2 regions of the Cellulosimicrobium sp. 72-3 genome follow, and region 2 is predicted to be linked to the other one. Evidence: riboswitches for the same ligand, from Rfam matches in the RefSeq annotation. Region 2 holds a riboswitch; the other holds the start of a gene.
The links. Region 2 has a riboswitch for thiamine pyrophosphate ahead of HKK73_RS14450 (TenA family protein). Riboswitches for the same ligand answer to the same signal wherever they lie in the genome.
Positions count from the first base shown of each region.

Region 1: it holds a riboswitch for thiamine pyrophosphate, as region 2 does, so the genes downstream of both, HKK73_RS09145 (ECF transporter S component) here and HKK73_RS14450 (TenA family protein) in region 2, are expected to answer to the same signal.

Region 1 is NZ_CP053419.1:2,018,639-2,021,836, forward strand. It holds gene HKK73_RS09140 (ABC transporter ATP-binding protein) at 1-866, opposite strand, end outside; gene HKK73_RS09145 (ECF transporter S component) at 859-1,563, opposite strand; TPP riboswitch at 1,667-1,786, opposite strand; gene HKK73_RS09150 (hypothetical protein) at 1,931-2,368, shown strand; gene HKK73_RS09155 (Rv2578c family radical SAM protein) at 2,412-3,198, shown strand, end outside.
Region 2 is NZ_CP053419.1:3,224,108-3,227,305, forward strand. It holds gene HKK73_RS19370 (helix-turn-helix domain-containing protein) at 10-492, opposite strand; gene HKK73_RS14450 (TenA family protein) at 606-1,358, opposite strand; TPP riboswitch at 1,349-1,477, opposite strand; gene HKK73_RS14455 (VOC family protein) at 1,564-2,490, shown strand; gene HKK73_RS14460 (glyoxalase/bleomycin resistance/extradiol dioxygenase family protein) at 2,575-2,970, shown strand; tRNA gene HKK73_RS14465 (tRNA-Leu) at 3,013-3,089, opposite strand.

The DNA of each region.
Region 1 (3,198 bases), 1.2 Mb from region 2:
GGGCCCGGGGCTCCTGCCTGCCGGAGCCGGACGTCGAGCGGCAGCCAGCACCCGAGCTCGGCGAGCGTGGCGGCGTGCGCGCGCAGGACGGCGGTCGTGGGGCCGTGCGCGACGACGCGGCCGGTGTCGTCGAGCACGAGCGTCGCGTCCGGGAGCGTCCCGACGTCGTCGAGGCGGTGCTCGACGAGCACGACCGACCGGCCGGGGGTGTCGGGCGCGTCCCGTCCGGGCGCCCGGACGAGCCCGCCCACGAGCGTCCCGACCTCGTGCGCCGCGGCCGGGTCGAGGAACGCCGTCGGCTCGTCGAGGACCACGAGCTCGGGGTCGGCGACGAGCGCCGCCGCGAGGGCGACGCGCTGCGCCTCGCCCCCCGACAGCGCGTGGGTCGGCCGGTCGTGCAGGTGGTCCGCACCGACGGCGGCGAGCGCGGTGGCGGCGCGGGCGTCCATCGTGCGCGGGTCCGCGGCCCGGTTCTCGAGCGCGAACCGCAGCTCGTCGTCGACGCGGGCGAGGCAGAGCTGGTCGCCCGGCCGCTGCTGGACGAGGCCGACGCGCGCGGCGAGCGCCGCCGGGGTCGTGTCGCGCGGGTCGACGCCCGTCACGCGCAGGTCCCCCGCGACGGAGCCCGGCAGCGTGTGGGGCACGACGCCGACGAGCGCACGCAGCAGCGTGGACTTCCCGCAGCCCGAGGGGCCGAGCACGAGCAGCCCGGTGCCCGCGGGGACGGTGAGGGTGAGGTCGTCGAGCACGCGCGTGCCGTCGTGGCCCACGGTGACGGTCAGGCCGGCGGCGGCGACGGCGTCGGGCAGGTCGCCGGGCACGGCGTCCGGCGTGACGTCCGGTGCGGCGGTCGGTGCCTCAGCCACGGCGGTCAGCCCCGATCGCGAAGGCGTCGAGCGCGCCGGTGCGGGCGAGGGCGTCGCCGAGGAGGCGCGCCGCGATCCCGCACAGCACGACGCACGAGACGACCTGCACGCCGAGCCGGAGCATCGCGTAGTCCTGCCCGAGCCAGCCGAAGCGGACCGCGTTGAACGCGTACGTGACGAGCGCCGCGCTGACGCCCGACGCGACGAAGACCCACCAGCCGTAGCGGCGGTACCGGGTGAGGGCGAAGGGGATCTCGGCACCCACGCCCTGGACGAGCCCCACGAGGACGAGCAGCGGGCCGGCGGGCGACGCGAGGAAGACCACCTCGACGAGCGCCGCGAGCGTCTCGGTGAGGATGCCGACGCCCGGCTTGCGCACGATGTACGTCGCGAGCGGGCCGACGACGATCCACGCGCCGGCGAGCACGTTGGCGGCGAGGTCCGCGAGCGGTCCCATCGCGAGCTGGAGCGGGGCCCAGAGCTGCACGAACGCCCAGTAGACGAACCCGAACACGACCCCCAGCACGGCGACGAGGACCGTCTCGTGGAGGGTGAGGCCGCGGCGTCGGGCACGGCTCGGGGGAGCGGCGACGGCGCGGTCCCGGGGGGCGGGCGTGGGACCCACGCCGTCGGGTCGGTCGTCGGGCGTGGCGGTGGGCGGGGTCGCCCGGGGCGGCGTGGTGCGGGGCTCGGTCATGCGGTTCCCTCCGTCGGGCCCCCGGGGCGAGGGGTGCACGACGGCGCGCCACCGCGCCCCGAGCGGACGGCACGCGCGGGGCGCGGGCACGAGCGCGCAGGGGACGGTGACGTCCGCCCTGCTCCCTTCGCTGGTACGAACCAGATCAGGTTCCACGGGTCTGCAGGGGGGACGGGTGTCCGGCCTGCACTCTCAGCGCTCATGCGCTCCCCGGGGGCGTTCGGCCCGACCCTAGGGCCTGGACGCCCGCCGGACAATCCCGGCGTCTCACCCACCGGGACGCCCGGCCGCCGTGAGAAGGTGACGGCGACGAGGAGCCCGCGCGGACCGGGGACGGGCTCCGACCACGAGGGACGAGGCAGCGCGCATGACCCGAGACAACGATTCCGCCGCGGTCGCAGAGCTGGACCGCCTCGACGAGGCCGTGCGGAGCGCGCCCGCGGGCGACACGTCGGCGCAGATCGCGCTGTGGCGGCAGACGGTGCGCCTCGGCACGTGGTTCTTCATCGCGCGGGGGTCCGAGGACCAGCCCCGTCCGTACGCCGTCGCTGCGGACCAGGGGCCCATGATCTGCCTCTACAGCAGCGCCGCGCGCGCGGACGAGGCGGCCCGGGCGCTCGGTCTGGCGGACGACGAGACAGGCTCCGTGCCGCTGCTCGGGGTACCTGTGCCGGCGGCGATCGACTACGTCGCGTCCTTCGGCGCGGCCGGGGTCGTCGGTGTCGCGCTGGACCACCCGCGCATCGGCCACCACATCCCCCTCGGGAACCTGGCGCTGCTCAAGGCGTGGTCCGCCGACGGCTGACCCGCTCTTGACAGCGCGTTCGAACGTTTGTTCGAATGGCGCGATGCGGTGGGACGGACAGGTGCTCGGCGCGGACGACGGCGCGCTCCCCGGGCTGGAGCGGGTCGGCCTCGTCCGCAGCGTGCGCACGCCCGAGTTCGCGGGCATCACGTTCCACGAGGTCACGGCCAAGAGCGCGCTGTCCAAGGTGCCGGCGATGTCGCGCATGCCGTTCCGGTGGACCGTCAACCCGTACCGCGGGTGCAGCCACGCGTGCTCCTACTGCCTCGCGCCCGCCACCCCGGTGCTGCTGGCCGACGGCGCGCAACGGCCGATCGGCGAGCTGCGTGTCGGCGACGAGATCGTCGGCACCGTCCCGCACGGCGCGTACCGGCGCTACGTGCGTACCCGCGTGCTCGACCGCTGGACCACCCGCAAGCGCGCCTACCGCGTGACCCTCGCCGACGGCACGCGCCTCGTCGCGAGCGGCGACCACCGGTTCCTCACCGAGCGCGGGTGGCGCCACGTCGTCGGCGGTGCCGGGCACCGTGCCCGCCTGGCGCTCGGCGACGTACTCGTCGGGCCGGGCGCCGCGGCGCTCGCGGAGGGGCGGCCCGTCCTCGACGGCCAGGACGTCACCGGCGGCGAGGCGCTGCGCGTCGACTCCCTGGAAGCGCTCGACGGGCCGGGGGAGACGACGGAGCTGGTCGACATCACGACCGGCACGCGCGACTTCGTCGCCGCGGGGGTCGTGAGCCACAACTGCTTCGCCCGCCCCACGCACCAGTACCTCGACCTCGACGCGGGGGAGGACTTCGACCGGGAGGTCGTGGTCAAGGTCAACGTCGACG
Region 2 (3,198 bases):
GACGGTCGCTCAGGCCGCGAGGAGCAGGACGTCGCCGGCGCGCGCTGTCGGACGGCCCAAGGTCTCGGCGACGGGGAGGTCCCGCACGGGCTCGCCCACCGGGGCGACGTGCCGTGGCGCGGAGAGGGCACCGCGCTCTCGCGCGGAGGACAGCACGCGGACGGGCGCGAGCGGCCGGAGCTCCTCGCCCGTGCGGGCGACGAGGTCGACGAGCCGCAGGCCGAGGGCGCCGCACACGGCGGCGAGGACCTCGGACGACGCCTCCTTGCGCCCGCGCTCCACCTCGGACAGGTAGGCGGTGGAGACGCGCGCGGCGGCCGCGACGTCGACGAGCGTGCGCCCCTGCGCGAGCCGCGCCCGCCGCAGGATCCCCCCGATGACGTGGCGCAGGAGGGGCTCCGCCCGCCCGCCCGCCCGGGAGCGGGGGCTCGGCATCACCCCGTCCGGCACCACGTTCGGCAGCGTGCCCGGCACCGCGCTCGTCGCGTCCATGCGTTCACGCTACCCGCGGCCCACCCGGGTGCCGAGGCACCCGGGTGGGTATCTGCTGCTGGCGTAAGGCCGGGCGCACGGCGCGACGTCGGCCGCGCGCCCGGCCGGGCGGGTCACCAGCGCTCGAGCGACCAGGCCATCTGCCAGAAGCGGATCTCGTGGCGGCAGCTCAGCTCGAACGCGCGCTCCATGCGCGCGCGCTCCGCCTCGCCCGCGTCCGCGGCGAGCGCGTCCAGGCGTGCGCGCAGGTCGGTGAGGACGTCCTCGGTGCGCTCGGCCGCGTAGAACTGCCACCAGCCCGCGAGCGGGTGGTCGTCGCCGAGGGCGCCGGGCGTCGTCTGGCGCTCGCCGAGCCAGAAGCGCCGCGCGGACCAGATGTAGGTCCACGGGCACGGCAGCAGCGCGGCGAGCAGCACGCCGAGCGAGTCGCGGCCGGCCGCCGTCATGTGGTCGACGTAGGCCTGCGCGCTGGGCGCGAGGCGGTGCGTCTGCGCCTCCTCGTACGTCACCCCGAGGAAGTCGCACATCGCGTGGTGCGCGTGCGACTCGTCGTCGAGGAGGAAGCCGGCCTTGTCGTGGAAGTAGGCCGCCCACGACCGGTCGGGCGCGAGGGCCATGCCGAGGCCGTAGCAGCGCAGGTAGGCCGTGAGGTACTGGTGGTCCTGGCCCACGTAGTGGCGGACCGCGGCGGGCTCGACGGAGCCGTCGCGCAGCCCGGCCAGGAAGGGGTGGTCGTAGAACGTCTCGAAGAGGTCCGCGTACCGGCGGGCGAGGTCGGCGGTGAAGCCGGTCTCCTCCTGCCGGACGAGCGCGGTCGGGTCGTCCGCGAGGACAGGGTTCAGGGTGATGGCAGCAGGCGTCGTCATGCCCACGTTCCTCCGCTCGTGCTAGCGAGATCAGGTTCGACGGGTCCGGGCGGCCGTACCGCTCGTCTCAGTCCCTCGGCCCGGGCCGTGGCCCGGGCGGGACGCCCCGCGTGGTTCGCGCCGACCCTAGCAAGGACGGCGCCGGTGCGGGAGCCCTCGCCACGGTGTGGGAATATAGTTGTAGCGACAACAAGTTGGAGCAGACATGACCACGAGCACGCCGGGCGCGCCGACCGACCGCCTCCTGTCCCCGTCCACGAGCATGGACGCCGTCACGCTGCGCGTGGGCGACCTCGAGCTCATGACCTCGTACTACACGGGCGCGTTCGCCCTCGCCCCGCTCGAGGAGCGGTCGCGCGGCGCCGAGGTGCACCGTGTGCTGGGCCGCGGCCGCACACCCATGCTGCGCCTCGTGCACACGCCCGGGCTGCCGCCCGTCGACCCGCGCCAGGCCGGCCTGTTCCACACGGCCTTCCTGTTCGACGACGGCCCGAGCCTCGCCGCGACCGTCTACCGCGCCGCGCAGGACCGCCGCGGCACCTTCGTCGGGTCGAGCGACCACCTCGTCAGCGAGGCGTTCTACTTCACCGACCCCGAGGGCAACGGCGTCGAGCTCTACACCGACCGCCCCCGCGAGACGTGGGTGCGCGAGCACGGCCAGATCCTCATGACGACGACGTTCCTCGACCCGAACGCCTACCTGCGCACGCACCTCGACCAGGAGACGTTCGACGCCGGCCCCTCGCTCGCGGGCCGCGTCGGCCACGTGCACCTGCAGGTCGGCGACGTCGCGACCGCCCACGCCTTCTACGTCGACGCCGTCGGCTTCGAGGCGACGCTCACCGGGTACAGCGGGGCGCTCTTCGCGTCCGCGGGCGGGTACCACCACCACGTCGCGATGAACGTGTGGAACAGCGCGGGCGCCGGGCCCCGCGCCGCGAGCCTCGGGCTCGGCGACGTCGCCGTCACGGTGCCGGGCCGCGAGGACCTCGACGCGCTCGTCGCCCGCCTCCGTTCCCGCGGGCTGGAGCACGCGGACGACGGCCGCTCCGTCGTCGTGCACGACCCGTGGGGCACGCGCGTGACGCTGTCCGTCCCCGGCACCACGACCGAGGAGCTGCTCGCGCGCTGAGGCGCGGCGCCCCGGGCACGGGGCGCGCGGCCGGGGCACGAGGCGCACGATGGGAGGACCCGCCGAGCGCACCGAGGAGCGACCGTGTTCCGCAGCCTCTTCCCCGTCCTCACCGTGGCCGACCTCGACCGGTCCCTCGGCTTCTACCGCGACCTGCTGCGCGGGACGGTCGAGTACGCGTTCCCCGACGACGGCCCGCCCGTCTACGTGAGCGTGCGCGTGGGCGGGTCACCGCTCGGGCTCGGGCAGGGCGACCCGCCTCCGGCGGACACCCGCGTCGTGCTGTGGGTGTACGTCGACGACTGCGACCGCGCCGTCGAGCACCTCGCGGCCGCGGGCGTGCCCGTCCTGGAACCGCCCGCGGACCAGCCGTGGGGCGAGCGCGTCGCGCGCGTACAGGACCCGGACGGCACCGTCGTGATCCTCGGCCAGGAGGCCGCTCCCCCGGCCGAGCCGGAGGGCCCGACGGGGCTGTCCTAGCCCGGGGAGGCCTGGCGCCGCGGAGCCGACCGCCCGTCGGCATGGTGCCCCCACCGGGACTCGAACCCGGAACACGCCGGGTTTAAGCCGGCCGCCTCTGCCAGTTGGGCCATGGGGGCGCGGGCCGAATCTACCGCGCGCGCGGCGCTCTCCGGGCCCGTCGGCACGACGGCCGCCCGCCCGGGACCTGGACGCGACGAGGGGCGAGCCGCACGCGCGGCTCGCCCC